3 regions of the Lactobacillus sp. B4015 genome follow, and region 1 is predicted to be linked to each of the others. Evidence: riboswitches for the same ligand, from Rfam matches in the RefSeq annotation. Region 1 holds a riboswitch; each other region holds the start of a gene.
What was found. A riboswitch is a leader RNA that binds a small molecule or an ion and turns the genes downstream of it on or off. The one in region 1 is predicted to bind thiamine pyrophosphate.
Positions count from the first base shown of each region.

Region 1 (5,304 bases):
ACTGCATTAGAATTTTTCTCATGGTCACTGCCATACCTGCTTGCAGCTGTTGTGATTACTTTCATCATTTTTCACTTTATCCCCCAGAAAAAAATTCCCGTTCAGGACGTCAAACAGATTAATATCAGCGTACGCCCAACTGTGATCACTACCGCAGTTTTTGCTTTATTCTTTTTGGGTGTTTTCAAAGTTATTAACGTTGCAATCCCAATGATTGTGGCAGCTGTTTTAGCTTTAATAATTAATCCGCGCATTTTGTTAAAAATCGACTACGCCTTGCTGCTAACCTTTACTTGCTTCTTTATTTTTATTAGCGATATCCAGCAGATTCCAATGATTGTTACCCTGATTCACACCATGGTCAACTCTGAGACATCTACCTACTTTACTTCTATTATCTCTAGTCAAATCATTAGCAACGTTCCAGCAACCATTTTAGTCGGCAAGTTTACCACATTTGCCAAAGCCCTCTTTTTGGGATCAAATATCGGTGGCTTCGGTTCACCAATTGGTTCTATGGCCAATATGCTTGTTTTAAAAACTTTTACTCAAAATGCAACTGTTTCCCGCAGTGAATTTTTCAAAAAATGGCTATTAATGCAATACGCCGGTTTAATCATCTTGACACTAATTGGCTGGGCATTGATACTACTATAAAACTTAATAATTATTAAAGCTTTACCTGCAAATGCTGCTAAAGCTTTTTTTAATACTCAAGTTTAACTTTATCAGTTATAATTGAATAAACATAAGGAGGAAAAATTATGTCAAATTCAACTTGGTTAATAATAATTATTGCGATTATTGTTATCCTGCTCATCGCAATTTATATTGCAATCTATAACGGCTTACAAAAAGCTAAAGTTTACACTGACGAATCTTGGAGCCAGATTGATGTGCAATTAAAACGGCGCAACGATTTGATTCCTAATTTAGTTGAAACTACTAAGGGCTATGCCAAGCATGAAAGTGAAACTCTGGAAAGAGTTGTTCAATTGCGGAACCAGTTGACTGCTATTCCAAGTGATGATCATGCCCAAACGTTAAAGGTTTCTAACCAAATTTCTGATACTTTGAGATCAATCTTTGCTTTATCGGAAAATTATCCTGATTTAAAAGCTAACCAGAACTTTGCTCAACTGCAGGAAGAATTAACCAACACTGAAAATAAAATTGCTTATTCACGGCAACTTTACAATTCATCTGCAGCTCTTTACGATCAAAAGTTGTTAACTTTTCCTTCCAATATCGTTGCTAATATCCACGGATTCCGCAAAGTTGATTACTTACAAACGAGTGAAGCTGAAAAAGAAGTACCTAAAGTTAAATTCTAAGCAATAGGTCAATTTTATGTTATTTCAACAAATTGCCAGCAACAAACGCAAAACTACTGGCATCTTGATTTTATTCGTCATTATTCTCGCCTTAGTTGGTGCCGGATTAGGTTTTATCTGGGGCAATCGACCTTTATTAGGAGTAATTATTGCGCTTTTTTTTAGTGCAATTTACATGTTAATTGTCTTGCCTAATCCCGCTAATATGGTTATGAGTCTAAATCATGCCCAAGAAATTCATGAACAAGACAACCCCGTTTTATGGCACGTTGTTCAAGATATGGCGCTAGTCGGCAAAGTACCAATGCCACGCGTTTTTATTATCAATGATCCTAGTCCTAATGCTTTTGCAACCGGACGGGATCCAAACCATTCTGCGGTTGCTGTCACCCAGGGCTTACTTGACATGATGAATCGCGAGGAACTTGAGGGCGTTTTAGGTCACGAAATCTCACATATTAGAAATTATGATATCTTGGTTTCCACTATTGCAGCCGTACTGGTTGGCGTCATTTCATATTTATCAGGCATTGCTAGTCGCTATATTTGGTGGATTGATGATGATCGCGACAGTGATAACGATAATGGCAATACTATTGTCGTTATTTTCAAAATCGTGGCGATCATCTTTGTACTTATTTTAGGACCTATTTGTGCCAGTCTTGCTCAGATGGCTTTATCACGCAACCGTGAATATTTAGCAGATGCTTCTTCAGTTGAGTTGACCCGTAATCCTCACGGTTTGATTTCTGCTTTGACAAAAATTGACGGTTCTGACCCCATGAAAGCTGCTGATCCAAGTAGTGCTGGCATGTATATCGAAGATCCGCTACGTAAGCGGCATGGTCTTACCCACTTATTCGACAGTCACCCGCCTACAAGTGACCGAATTAAACGTTTAGAAAAAATGTAACTTAAAAAGGAGCGCTCTGCAAAATAGTCCGCTCCTTTTTTAATAAAAATATTGCTCTTACTTTAAATTGATATTGGCCTGTCTAAACAGTTCCGCACGCATTTGTACCGGCGTTTCATGGTAATATTCATTAAATTTTTTGTAAAAGAACGATTTACCGTTATAACCGACCCGCGCGATGATTTCTTTAACCGAAATGTCAGGTCGAGCAAGCAAATTGCGTGCCTCCTGCATGCGGCGTTCATCAACATGTTCAACAAAGCTCTTACCAGTTTTTTGCTTAACTAAACTGGAAAAGTAATTTGGGTTGAGTCCAAAGTGTTCTGCTGTTTCATTTAAGGTAATATCAGTATAATTTGCATCAATGTAACGCTCTAACGCCGTTTGCGCAAACTTATGTTGATTAACTGGCGCTGTTTCCAAGTCTTGATTTCTAATTGCCGTAATCACGAGTATCCGCAATTCTGCTGCAATAATACTGCGCGTAAAAAGATTGTGGTTTAAATATTCATCAATAACTTTTTTCATTAACTGACTTGGGCGCGACATTTGTGAGCAGCGCAAACTTAATAGTCTCTTAGTCTTGAGAATCTGAACAAGCTGTTCGGCTACTTTTTGTTCACGTGAATTGAGCGTTGCTTTTTCTCCCCAAAAATCCGCGCAATTAACCTTTGAACTAAATTCTAATTTGACCAAAAGATCATTTTTCCCTTGTTTTTCGACCTCATAGCCACATTTTTCTTGCAAAAACAGCAAATTACCCGCTTTTAAAGTTAAGTTTTGTCCGTTAATTTTAGTTTTTGCCATGCCTTCAGCTTCGTACAAAATTGTGGGATTGCTGGTTTGGTACCGGTGAATGCCCGTATTATGATTTTCAAGGTAAACCCTAAACAGGTTAAAGGCCTTGTTTCCGGGCTTTAGCCGGACTTCATTCGTATCCGCATTAGTTGAATCCAATACACTTGCCAAATATTGTTCTAGCTTAACTGCTGCCATGATGTCACCTTCTAATTAGTAATTTATTTTCATAATTTTATTATATAGCAAAAAGCGCCGCTATTTATATGTTTTTAACATCTGTGATAGAAGTTGAGCCTTAAGTGCTATTAACGGAGCCTAATTTGCCGCAACTAGACAAGAAAATTGCTTTTATGTATAATTGACCTGAAATATTGGGGTGCCATCTTGGCTGAGAATATACCCACTGAACCTGCTATGGATAATGCCAGCGAAGGGAAAAGCACTGAATTTTAACGTCGCCTAGCATTATGCCATGGCGACTTTTTTAGATTGGTTAAAAAATTGCTGAAAACTAAAAACCTTACTTTTTCATATGATGAAGAAAAGCCTATTTTGCAAGATGTTAATCTTAATATCCCGACGGGCAAATTTTCCTTATTAATCGGGCCAACAGGTTGCGGTAAATCGACGCTATTAAAAATTTTAGCTGGCCTTTATCCTAAATATGCTGGTAAAGTTAGTGGAACTGTCGATCTTAATGGGCTTAAGAGTGCAATGATGTTTCAAAATGCTGGCGAACAATTCACAATGGCAACACCGCGTGAAGAGATCATTTTTGCACTTGAAAACCTGGAAATTGACCGTGAGCACTACTCAAAACGATTGCAAAAAGCAACTTCTTTTGCCCAGATCGACCAGCTGCTTGATCAAAAAATCAATACTATGTCTGGCGGTGAGCAGCAACGAGTAGCTCTTGCTGTTTTAATTGCAATGGATGTCGATCTTTTTCTGCTTGATGAGCCTTTTGCAAGTTGCGACCCTGCTGCCCGCCAATTTTTAATTAAAAAGTTGGCTCATCTTCGTGACTTAGGAAAAACAATTATTCTAAGCGACCATGTTCTAGCTGATTATGAGGGTATTTGTGACTGTTTGTTTAAATTTACCGGTCACCAGGTTACTGCCTTAAGCACTGCCGAAAAAAAGCAGCTTCTTCGACAAAATGACCACCACGAGCATTATTCTTTTGCCCTACCAACTAATGAAACAAGCCGCTTTGAACTTACTAATACCTTAATTAAGCAGAACCGGTTACTGCTAAAACAGGAGCACCTAAAGATTTTGGCAGGCAAAGCCACCCTAATCACTGGCCCTAATGGTGTGGGGAAAACATCGCTTTTCAATGCGCTAACCAAGATGCTCACATACACTGGTAGTTTGACTTACCGCCAAAAAGAAATTCGCAACTTGCGCATGCGAAAATATTTGCGTCAAGTCGGGCAGATATTTCAAAGTGCAAGTGATCAATTTATTAACGTTTCCGTTGAAGATGAACTTAACCTAAGTAAAAAAATGCGCACCAGCAACTTTTATTCCGATCAAAAAATTGCGAAAGAGGTGAAAGACCTTGATCTTGACCAGACACTAGACCAAGTCGTCTACTCACTTTCGGGCGGTCAACAAAAGAAATTACAAATTTTATTAATGCTAATTGCTGATCAAGACGTTTTATTAATTGATGAGCCCTTAAGCGGCTTAGATCACCAATCGGCACAAAAAGTAATGGGTCTGTTGCGCGAAAGCCAGGAAAAAAGGGGGCAGACACTTCTGATTATCAGCCATGAACTAACTAATTTGGCAGATTGGTGCGATTACCACCTTGTATTTGACCAGCAACAATTAACATACGTAGACAAGTGAGGCTTGTTATGAATCCCAGTTTTAAATTCATTGTCGCTTTAATTATTTCGGTTGAAATATCTTTTAAAACCAGTCTAATTACCAACGTGCTAATTATCGGCTTTTGCACGTGCTATTTACTTTACTGCCACATGAAAGTTAAAAATCTCCTGTTAACTTTTACCGTGCCATTAATTGCGGCCTTTACCGTGTTTGCCACACTCTACTGGTTTGCACCTCAGCCTAATTTAACCAACGCTTTAAGTCTTTCTAGCAGAATCTACGTTTACACGCTGACAATCTGCTGTGTCGCCCAAAAAACTAGTGCCGAAGAATTGGCACGTTCATTTGAACAGAATTTTCATTTACCTAGCAAATTCGCATACGGGGTCCTAGCAGCACTCAACATTATTCCACGCA
Region 1 covers NZ_JAFNOY010000002.1:56,319-61,622, reverse strand. Annotated here, with positions in the region: gene J3U71_RS02005 (SLC13 family permease) at 1-657, shown strand, start outside; gene J3U71_RS02000 (LemA family protein) at 765-1,334, shown strand; gene htpX (zinc metalloprotease HtpX) at 1,351-2,247, shown strand; gene J3U71_RS01990 (AraC family transcriptional regulator) at 2,305-3,243, opposite strand; TPP riboswitch at 3,411-3,501, shown strand; gene J3U71_RS01985 (ATP-binding cassette domain-containing protein) at 3,538-4,905, shown strand; gene J3U71_RS01980 (energy-coupling factor transporter transmembrane component T family protein) at 4,914-5,304, shown strand, end outside.

Region 2 (5,304 bases), on a different contig from region 1:
TCCGCTAATAAACGGAGTTTTTGTGTGTTTAAAATAGCGGGCAGTTTTAATGCTACCAATTAGCGTTTAGCATAGCGGCCACGGTTTCTGCAATATTACTGCTTTGTGCGATCATTGAAATAACAGCGGCGCCGGCAGCTTTAGTGCCCGCAATTTGGGTTAAATCTTTTTCTGTAATACCCCCAATTGCAACAATTGGACGGTCCGTTTGTTGGACCAATTCTGTCAGTCCAGCAATTCCAATTTCTGGATCAGCATCATCTTTAGACTGAGTAGCAAAGATGGGACCACTACCGTAATAATCAATTCCGCTAATATGATCCGCAAGACTTATTTCAGCACTTGTTGAACAAGAATAACCGACAATCATTTTTCCTTGTACATCTTTTATTACCCGGGAAATATCTTCATCGTCTTGTCCAACATGAATTCCTTCGGCACCAACCTTTTGGGCAAGTTTGACATCATCATCAACGAAGAAAGGAACATGGTATTTTTGGCAAAGTTCATGAAGCTCTTTTGCCATTGGTAAGCGGTCATCTTCGTTTAACGTTGACTTTGGTCCTTTATCACGAAACTGATAAGCAGTGATACCTGCCTTTAAAGCTTCTTCGACTAATTCAGGTAAAGTCTTTCCGGCTGGCAAGTCTTGTGTCCCGCAGACGAAATATGCAGTTAATTGTGTTGCGTTAAATTGAGCCATAATCTCCTCCTAATCTACCTTAACCCAATGATTAAGTGGTCCATGACCGTGACCAACCTGAATCGTTTGTTCAATCGCCTTGGTGACATACTGTTTGCCGATTTTAATTGCTTCACTGAGAGTATGGCCTAGAGCTAATTGAGCAGTAATGGCGGCTGCAAGAGTATCACCAGTGCCGTGAGTCCTGTTAGTGTGCGTCCGTGGACTGCTAACCCAAAAGTCGGTGCCATCTGCTAATAAAGCGTAATCGCTCACAACTTCAGCGTTAGAATGTCCGCCTTTAATAAGCACGTTTTTTACACCCATTTTTTGCAGACTTTGTGCTAATTGGGGATATTCTTGTTCACTAGTAGCCTTAATTCCGGTAAGAGCTTCTGCTTCAGGCAAGTTAGGCGTAATGAGGTTAGCTAGCGGCAATAGCTCATTTTTAACGGTGGTAATAGCATCTTGGCTAAGAAGAGGCGCTCCGCCTTTAGCCACCATAACTGGGTCAATGGTTACCGGACCAAAGTCATATTTTTGCAGATTAAGAGCTACTTGATGGACGTGCGCTGCATCTCCCAACATCCCCGTTTTACAAGCCTTAATCTTAAAGTCTGAGGCTAATGACGCAAATTGGGCATCGACCATTTCAAGTGGTAATAAAAACGAGTCTTGGACTCCGAGCGTGTTTTGGGCAGTCACAGCTACAACCACCGCTGTCCCAAAAACATGTTGCATCTGAAAAGTTTTTAGATCCGCCATAATTCCGGCTCCACCACCAGAATCAGTCCCAGCAATGGTCAAAACTTGGGGAAATGAATTTAGTTCTTCTGTCATTATTGCTAACCTCCTTAATCAAATTTAGCAATAGCTGTAATCTCGGTTTCTTTGACTTTAGCTAAATAATCCATCAAATACATGCTAAATGTGCCAGGGCCTACTTCAGGATGATCATTAACGAGCAATTCTCCAGTAGCTGCAAAAACTAGGCAAGCTGTTTGCGCAGCTTCAAAAGAATCATCGCAGATGGCCGCAAAGGCGGCAACAATGCTTGAGAGCATGTCACCTGAACCAACGTGTGCCTGAAATAGCGGGGTACCATTGTAAACATGAGCGATATTTTGACCATCGCTAATTGTGTCTGTTACGCCACTGGCAATAATTGTACAATGCAATTTTTGCGCAGTTTTACGCGTAATTTCGTCAAGATCGCCACTGCCTGAACCCGCATCAATACCTTTGGCATTCCAGGCAAAACCACCTAAAGAGGCAATTTCACCAGCGTTGCCACGAATGATTGTAGCTGGGAAAGCTTCTAGCAATTTTTGTGCGGTTTGCAGGCGGTAATTGACTGCGCCAACGGCAACGGGATCAAGTACAACCGGTTTTTGAGCTTGCGCGGCAAGTAGCCCCATTTCTTTCATTTGCATAATTTGCAATTTAGTCAAAGTCCCGAGGTTGATGGCAATGCTTGATGCCATCTGAACCATTTCTTCGACCTCAGCAATTTCCTTACTCATGATAGGCGAGGCACCCAGCGCATTTAAGCCGTTAGCGACATCTTGAACGGTCACAAAATTGGCGGCATTAAGGACAATTGGATTAGTTTCACGTAATATAGCTAACAGATTTAGTTTCATAATCTCTCCTTTAAAAATCTCCTGCGCCGTTTATAGGTCAATAAAAAAGCTTTGACATATTTGTGTCAAAGCATAAGTGGATTTTGACACGTTCCTACGCAAGAATTAGCTTACAGGTTCAAAGGGTCTGGCTATCCGCCATCTCAGCCTTCAAAAAGGCACCCCTCGTGTTATCGGTTTCAATTATAGCGACTTTTGCTGGGCAAGACAATAACTAATTTAACCGAATTGCTGCAGTGACTCGACTAAGGTAAACTAACTACTAAAAAACACGCAACTATTAATTGGGCGAGGGAGATAATAATGACTGAATTTACAGCACAATTGCGTTATGCGGCAAAGGATTTGTGGGAAAAAAGCATGGAGCAGCCCTTTGTTAAAGAGCTGCAAAGTGGCCAATTGCCATTGGCTACTTTTCGGTTTTACTTATTGCAAGACAGGTACTATTTAGCTGAATTTAGCAAAATTCACCGGCTAATGGCAAAGAAAACTACTAGTCAAGAAGTGCAACAATTCTTGCTGGCAGGTGCCCAAGATTTGCAAGAATGTGAAATAACGATGCAGCAACATTTTTTAGCGGAATTAAAAGTCACATCTAATGAGATTAAAGAAACTGACGCAGCGCCAACGGCGTACGCCTATGTTAATCATCTGTTTAAAACGCTTGAAAAAGATGGTCTTGCTCCTTGTGTCTGTGCCATTTTGCCTTGCTACTGGCTGTACCAGGAAATTGGTCAAGCATTGGCGCAAACGGGTTCACCGGTTGCACTTTACCAGAAATGGATCGAGACCTATGATAGCGACTGGTATGACGTCAATGTTAGTCGCATGTTAAAGTTGACCAATAACTTAGCTGCGCAAGCTTCAGAACGAGAGCGTGGGCAGATGCAGAAAGCCTTTGTGCGCAGCAGCTATTATGAATGCCGGTTTTGGCAAATGGCGTATGAGCAAGAACAGTGGCAATAGCTTTTCTGACCTAAAGAATTGTTTTAATTAAAAAAGTAATTTTCAAATTTCGGAACTAATTATTTAGTAAAAAGTCTATATAAACAGTCAATACTTTTATAAAACAATTTTGCTTAACATATTATTTTTAAACTCTACAAATGCAAGCTTTGTTTTGATAAATAATGTGTCAAAGATCTTTTGCTTATTTTTTCTTTAAAATTAGTTGATTTCGACTTTTTGTTTTGACGGTTAGTTTCTCTTACCAGGTTGATATTAGTGCAAATGGCGAAACAAATAAAATTAAGCTAATAAAATTATTTAATGCCTCTAAACTCGTAGCATAATTTTTGTTCAATATTTGTAACTGTGATGAATACCCAAGTTTGCAGCCTAGAATAATGAGTAAATCATGTTTAACACCTATCTTAATATTTTTAACACTGCTATTTAGGGATTGCTAAATTAAACAATTAAACTGTGGTTTGTGCTTAAATCAACATTTTTTGCTTAAATTTTACCCTTTTTCCTAACGAGAAATATATCTCAAATATTAAAATTATATATTCTACTTTTTCTAAAAAATTACTTGCACTTTCATAAAATTCGATTGAAAAGCAATCTTTAATTGAATTTTATAATCAAAATTACTTGTTTAAATTTTTGTAAACCATATTAAAATGTAAGCGGTTATGTGATATAAGTAACATAGTAAAATAGCGAAGCTTAGTATTTTAGAATGAAGAGGTTATTACCATGAAAATCAAAGCAGCCGTTTTAAATAGATCAGATTCTGATTTGAACTTGGAAGAGGTTGTCCTAGATGACCCTAAAAGTAATGAGGTTTTAATAAAGACTGTTGCATCAGGCATATGTCATAGTGATATTGAATTTCAAAATGGTGGGTTTCCAATTCAAATGCCAGTTATTTTGGGCCATGAAGGAGCCGGAATTATTGAAAAGGTTGGAAGAAATGTAACTGATTTCAAAAAAGGCGATCACGTTGTAGTTGGCTTTGCATATGATGGAAATTGTCGATTCTGTAGAAATGGCCTGCCAGGATCATGTGTTAACTTTAACAAATTAAATACTAGTGGTGGACCAATGCTGGATGGTACCTATCGTCTGCATAAGCAGGACGGGCAAGATATAGGTGTATTTTTTGGTCAATCTTCTTTTGGGGACCATATTGTTGCCAATGTAAACAATTTGGTCAAGGTACCGAATGACTTGGATTTACGCTTAGCTGGACCTTTAGGATGTGGCTATATGACAGGAGCCGGTACAGTTCTTAATGCTATAAAACCTGAAGTCAACTCTAACTTAGCCGTTTTAGGAACCGGTTCTGTAGGTTTAGCTGCAATTATGGGTGCTGCTGTTTCTAATTGTAAACATGTAATCGCAATAGACAAGAACAATATGAGACTAAAAATTTCTAGAGATTTTGGGGCTACTGAAACTATTAATAATACTCAGGAAAACATAATTGATAAAATTAATGAGATTGTAGGTAGCGAAGGTTTGAACTATGTTATTGACACTACTGGTGAACCTGAAGTAATGAAACAAGGTTTGACTGCGCTAACGATAAAGGGACAATTTGCAGTTGTTGCGATGGGAACAAAAACTATTAAAGAGCTTAGTCCGATGATAGACATTCTAGCGGCATCAAAGAGTATTTCTGGCATTATTGAAGGCGACTCGGTTCCACAAGAATTTATTCCTGAAATGATTGATTTGTACCATGCAGGTAGGTTTCCAATTGACAAAATTGTTAAATTTTACAAACCAGAGGAGATTAATCAAGCTATTAAAGCCTCTGTGGAAGGCAGTACGATTAAACCAATTATTGTATTTGATAATCAATATAAATAAAGCATTTGCTTAAGGAGAATTAGCGATGGTAAAAGATGGCTTATATCAAAAAACAGCACCAGGACATAATGGAGATATTAAGGTGTCCGTATCTTTAAGTAGCGGAAAAATTACTGACATAGAGGTAATTGAGCATCAGGAAACGGCACTTCTATCTGA
Region 2 covers NZ_JAFNOY010000006.1:75,130-80,433, forward strand. Annotated here, with positions in the region: gene thiE (thiamine phosphate synthase) at 53-703, opposite strand; gene thiD (bifunctional hydroxymethylpyrimidine kinase/phosphomethylpyrimidine kinase) at 713-1,522, opposite strand; gene thiM (hydroxyethylthiazole kinase) at 1,537-2,325, opposite strand; TPP riboswitch at 2,400-2,501, opposite strand; gene tenA (thiaminase II) at 2,629-3,291, shown strand; gene J3U71_RS07355 (NAD(P)-dependent alcohol dehydrogenase) at 4,027-5,145, shown strand; gene J3U71_RS07360 (FAD-binding protein) at 5,171-5,304, shown strand, end outside.
Region 2: another riboswitch for thiamine pyrophosphate. It lies ahead of thiM (hydroxyethylthiazole kinase); the one in region 1 lies ahead of J3U71_RS01985 (ATP-binding cassette domain-containing protein).

Region 3 (5,304 bases), on a different contig from region 1:
TCCGACTTTTGAACCAAAATAATCAACCTTAACGTTAACTTTTCGATTAGCTTCCTTATTCAGTAACACGCAGCATTTAACGTTTTTAGCGCCGCGTTTTTGGAGCAAATCCTTCATATATTTCAAGGTTAATCCGGTATCAATGATATCTTCAACGATTAAAACATCACGATCTTTGACATCTGTAGCCAAATCGGAAATGATTTTCACTTCGCCTGAAGATTCAAAACCATCACCATAACTAGAAACGTCCATAAAATCAATTTCTTCTTTGACGTTCATTTCACGTACCAGGTCAGTTAAAAAGAAAATTGCACCCTTTAATGCACCTATAACTAATGGTCTTTTACCAGTATAGTCTTCAGTTAATTGCTTACCCAATTTGACACACATCAGGTGAATATCATCTTCGGTAAACAATTTATGATCAATAATATTATCAATATTGTCGTTTTTCGGCATTTATTTACCTTTCACTTAAAACTCAAAATTCCTAATAAAATTGATTATATCATTTTTATCGGAAAAAAGGAGCTTGTTTTGAACTTTTTTAGCCATTTTGTACCGAAATTACGGACAAAATTATCAAATTTGCTAAAAGCAGTAGGATTTTTTCAGAAATAGCTTAAATAATTGTTTTTTGCTACAATGAAATTTAAAGTTTAATAAGCGAAAGGTCAATTACAACGATGGAAAAAGAACAAGAAATAAAAATGCTCAAAGCTTTTTCGGATGCTAATTCAACTTCCGGCTTTGAAGGAGAGTTTATCAAATTATTCACTGACACAGTAAAAGATATTGCCGATATAAAAATTGATGGTATGCTCAACGTTTATGCTGCTAAAAAAGAAAATCAAACTGGTCAGCCAATTATCCAGCTTGATGCCCATTCTGATGCTGTTGGTTTTATAACTCAGGCAGTTAGACCAAACGGAATGATTAAGTTTGTTCCGCTTGGCGGCTGGGTTAAATATAATATTCCAGCTTTACGGGTAAAAATTAGAAACCGTGACGGTAAATATGTTCCTGGCGTAGTAGCAACTAAGCCACCGCACTTCATGACTAAAGAAGAACGTGACAATGTACCGGAAGTAGAAGATATGTCAGTTGATGTTGGTTCTAGTTCTCGTGAAGATACAATTAATGATTATAAAATTGATACTGGTTGTCCCATTTTTGTTGACGTCAAGTGCGAATACAATGAAAAAACCGGTCTTTTCTTCGGTAAGGATTTTGATGACCGGTTTGGTGCAGCTGCAATGGCTGATGTTTTGGATAATCTCAACGGTGAAAAGACTGACTTTAACGTTGTAGCCGCACTTTCAAGTCAAGAAGAAGTCGGCTTACGGGGAGCGTACGTAACAGCTAGAAGTATTAAGCCAGACCTAGGGATTGTGCTTGAATCATGTCCAGCAGATGATACATTTACTCCAAAATGGCTTTCTCAAACAGGCTTAAAGCGTGGACCAATGCTGCGTGATATGGATACTTCATTTTTACCTAATCCAAAATTCCAACAATACGCATGTGAATTAGCGGATAAAAACAATATTCCATATACTCGTTCGGTTCGGACCGGTGGCGGACAAGATGGTGCAGCAATTTACTATGAAAATGGTGCGCCAACAATTGTTATCGGAATTCCAGTGCGTTACGAGCATTCAGCATACTGCTTTAGCGCATATCAAGACTTTAAGGCCTCAGTTGACTTAACTTGTGCAATTATCCGTGATTTGACTAAAGAAAAGTTGGCTAGTTTTAGTCAATTTTAATTAAATTGCTAGTTAATTGAATAACTTAAAATGTCTGCTTGATATTGTGTTATAATAGGCAAAAAGATAAGAAAGTCACTAGGGGTGCCACATTTAGCTGAGAAATACCCTCCGAACCTGAACAGGACAATACCTGCGCTAGGGAAGTGTTATTAAGTATATTAGAGTACTCCTACTGACTTAGAATGTTAGTTAGGAGTATTTTTATGTTTACAAGATCATCAAAATGGAACGTTAAAGCAATTATCCTGATTGCTTTAATTGGAATTATTATGGGAGTAATCTACACTTATGGGTTTAATTGGGCTTACAATTTAATTAAGTTATTACTGCTTCCGACCGGCTTTGCTCCGGTAACAGATACTGTTTTTTCTGGATTATGGCTAATGGCAGCTCCCTTAGCGATGTATTTCGTGCCAACGGTTGGTTCAGGAACAATTGGTGAAACATTGGCAGCAGTTGTCGAAATGGCTATTGGCGGCCAATGGGGTGCAGTAACAATTTTGTCTGGTGTGATTCAAGGAGCAACTAATGAAATTGGCTTTTTCCCGCAAAAAAGTCGTTATCAAGCATTTTCTTGGCAAAGCGTACTAACAGGGGCCTTTTTTGCCGGCCTTGGTAGTTTTATTCCAACGTATTTTTTGTACGGCTGGAGTAAATATAGCATCCAACTGCAAGTTATCATGTTTATTACTTGTATACTCTCTGCGCTTGTATTTGACGGCGTTTTGGTAAAATTGATTACTAACTTATTTGATCAGGCATTAAAGCCCAAAATTGCTTAAATTAAAATTAGCACCGCAAAATATTTTTTGCGGTTTTTTTATAAAAAAGACTAAGAAACACAAATTAGTTTGCGAAAATCATGGACGTAGAATTCAATAAAAATTATAATATTCCTTTATGAAAACCAAACAGTTTTAATAAATAATAAGTTTAAGGAGAATTATGACTACAGAGATAACAAATTGGCGTTCATTAGGTGGCTATGTTAGTTCAGATGGAAGAAAGGTTAAAGAAGGGCTGCTTTTTCGTTGTGGTCAACTATTTGATTTAACCGAAGAACAAAAAGATCGTGTTCAGAACTACTACAAAATAAAGCGACTGGTTGATTTTCGCGGTGATGAGGAAAGACAAGAATACCCAGACTATCTTTGGTCAGAATTAGACTATGAAATTATTGATGTGCTAAAAGATGTTGGCACAACAAATCAGGCTAGTGTTGATGAAATTGTTTCGGCCAATAGCAGTGTTGAACAAGATATGCTGAAAACCTATGAAGAATTGGCAATGGCAGAATCTGCTAAGCAAGGCTATCACGACTTTTTGCTAACGTTAATGACCGATCCAGTTCCAGTTGCCTTTCATTGCTTTGCTGGTAAGGATCGAACAGGGGTAGCTGCAGCCTTGATTTTAAAGAGCCTGGATGTTAGTGAGGAGCAGATTTTCACCGACTACTTAAAAACAATTTCTGCTCGTAAAAAAGCTAACAAAGAAATATTAGAATACTTAAAAGATAAGATGGATCCTAATAACCTCAACGATGTAGCAATTGCGTTAACTGTTGAACGCCAATACCTGGAAAGATACTTTTCAACCGTTAAAAAGCACTACGGTGATTTTGATCACTACTTTACTGACGGCTTGAAACTGCCACAAAATTTTAAAGAGCAAATGCAAAAGAATTACTTGGTTTAACTTAATGAAGTTGACTGATTGAGCGTGAAGAGAGCAAAAATTATGAACCGAGAAGATTATATTAAAAGTTTGAGCCTTGAGCCTCACCAAGAAGGAGGCTGGTTCCGTCAAATATATACTAGTGATGAGCAGTTCTTTGCTCAGGATAGCCAAGCAGATAGATTTTACTACACTTCAATTTATTTCTTACTTGATGATCAGAGCTGTTCCCATTTTCACCGCTTAAACCATGATGAACTATGGTATTATCATGACGGCACGGCGATTACAATCCACTGCATTGCTCCAGATGGTCATTATTATGCTATAAAATTAGGTAAAAGAATTGATCACGGAGAAGTCTTGCAATTTAAGGTTCCAAAAAACACCATCTTTGCCTCGGAAATCACGGAACCAGATAGTTTCTGTCTAGTTAGCTGCATGGTTTCTCCCGGCTTTGACTATCATGATTTTGAAATGCCCCACAAACAAGATTTGTTAAAACAATATCCAGATTATGCTGAAGTAATTAAGCGGCTGGCAAATGATTAAAATGAATAAGAAAACGCCAATTTCTAAAGCTAGAATTTGGCGTTTTTTGATGCTAATTTGGTTTATCAGTTTTTTATCTAATATTTTCGCTTAAAACAGAGTGTACCTTAGTGGTGAGCATATCGATTGCGACATTATTTTCGCCGCCTTCAGGGATGATAATGTCTGCATAGCGTTTGGTTGGTTCAATAAATTGGTGATACATTGGCTTAACTGTATCTAAATATTGTTCAATGACCGAATCAATCGATCTGCCTCGTTCCTTAATGTCACGCTCTAATCGTCTGATAAAACGAATATCATCATCCGTATCAACGTAAACTTTAATATCCATTAAATTACGAATCTCTTCACTTGCCAGTACTAATATTCCTTCAAGAATAATAATATCGGCAGGCTCGATATGGATAGTTTCTTTGCTTCTTGTGTGTTCTTTGAAGTCGTAAACGGGCATTTCAATTGGCTCGTATTGTAATAACCGATTTAATTGCTCCTCTAAAAGGGGAATATCAAAAGCATCAGGGTGGTCATAATTGATATTCTGTCTGATGTTCATCGGAATACCAGTATTATCTTTGTAATATGAATCTTGCGTCATAATTAAGACGTGTTCATTTTCCTGCATTTGGTCAACAATTTTGTGAGCGATGGTAGTTTTACCGCTGCCTGAACCACCGGTAATTCCTATCACAACGGGTTTTTCAAGTTTAGACATTGAGACACTCCTTTTTATCAAATAACATTTTACTTTACTTTTCCTTGGATTACCAACGGTTAAGGTAAAAAATATCTTATATTTAGAAATTTAATTGATAAAAATATTTGTTTGATTTTGCAGCGTAAACTTAAATCGGTCGCAAACTTTTTCAATTTTATTTACGAAACTCTACATCATTTTACAAATATGGCTTTATACAAAGAATCTGGGCAATTTGTTAGTTTAACTGAGAAACTTTACCGTGATTTAGCTAATAATGTAAAGTACTTGAGTAAAGAGATACTGCGGAAGAGATATTATGAAAACTATATTGACTGATTAGCAAGCTGCAATTAATCGGTCATTAGAAAAGGTTAATATTTAGGAAAAAATACTGATTTTGACAAGGTCAAAAATAATAGATCTCAGTTGAAAATGATTCATTCTATGAAGTTGAATATGGTTAATTTATCTGAAAGTTTGAATGGCTGTGTGGTATTTTCAGGTTCGAACGTGAAAGAAAATATAGTAAGGTTAGGCCTAGTTGATGGATATTAAAGAAAAACTATGTGGCAAGGAACTTTGAATCAACAATTATTGAATATA
Region 3 covers NZ_JAFNOY010000013.1:14,877-20,180, forward strand. Annotated here, with positions in the region: gene hpt (hypoxanthine phosphoribosyltransferase) at 1-462, opposite strand, end outside; gene J3U71_RS11025 (M42 family metallopeptidase) at 690-1,772, shown strand; TPP riboswitch at 1,843-1,934, shown strand; gene J3U71_RS11030 (ECF transporter S component) at 1,979-2,557, shown strand; gene J3U71_RS11035 (tyrosine-protein phosphatase) at 2,721-3,470, shown strand; gene J3U71_RS11040 (cupin domain-containing protein) at 3,513-4,001, shown strand; gene udk (uridine kinase) at 4,075-4,716, opposite strand.
Region 3: another riboswitch for thiamine pyrophosphate. It lies ahead of J3U71_RS11030 (ECF transporter S component); the one in region 1 lies ahead of J3U71_RS01985 (ATP-binding cassette domain-containing protein).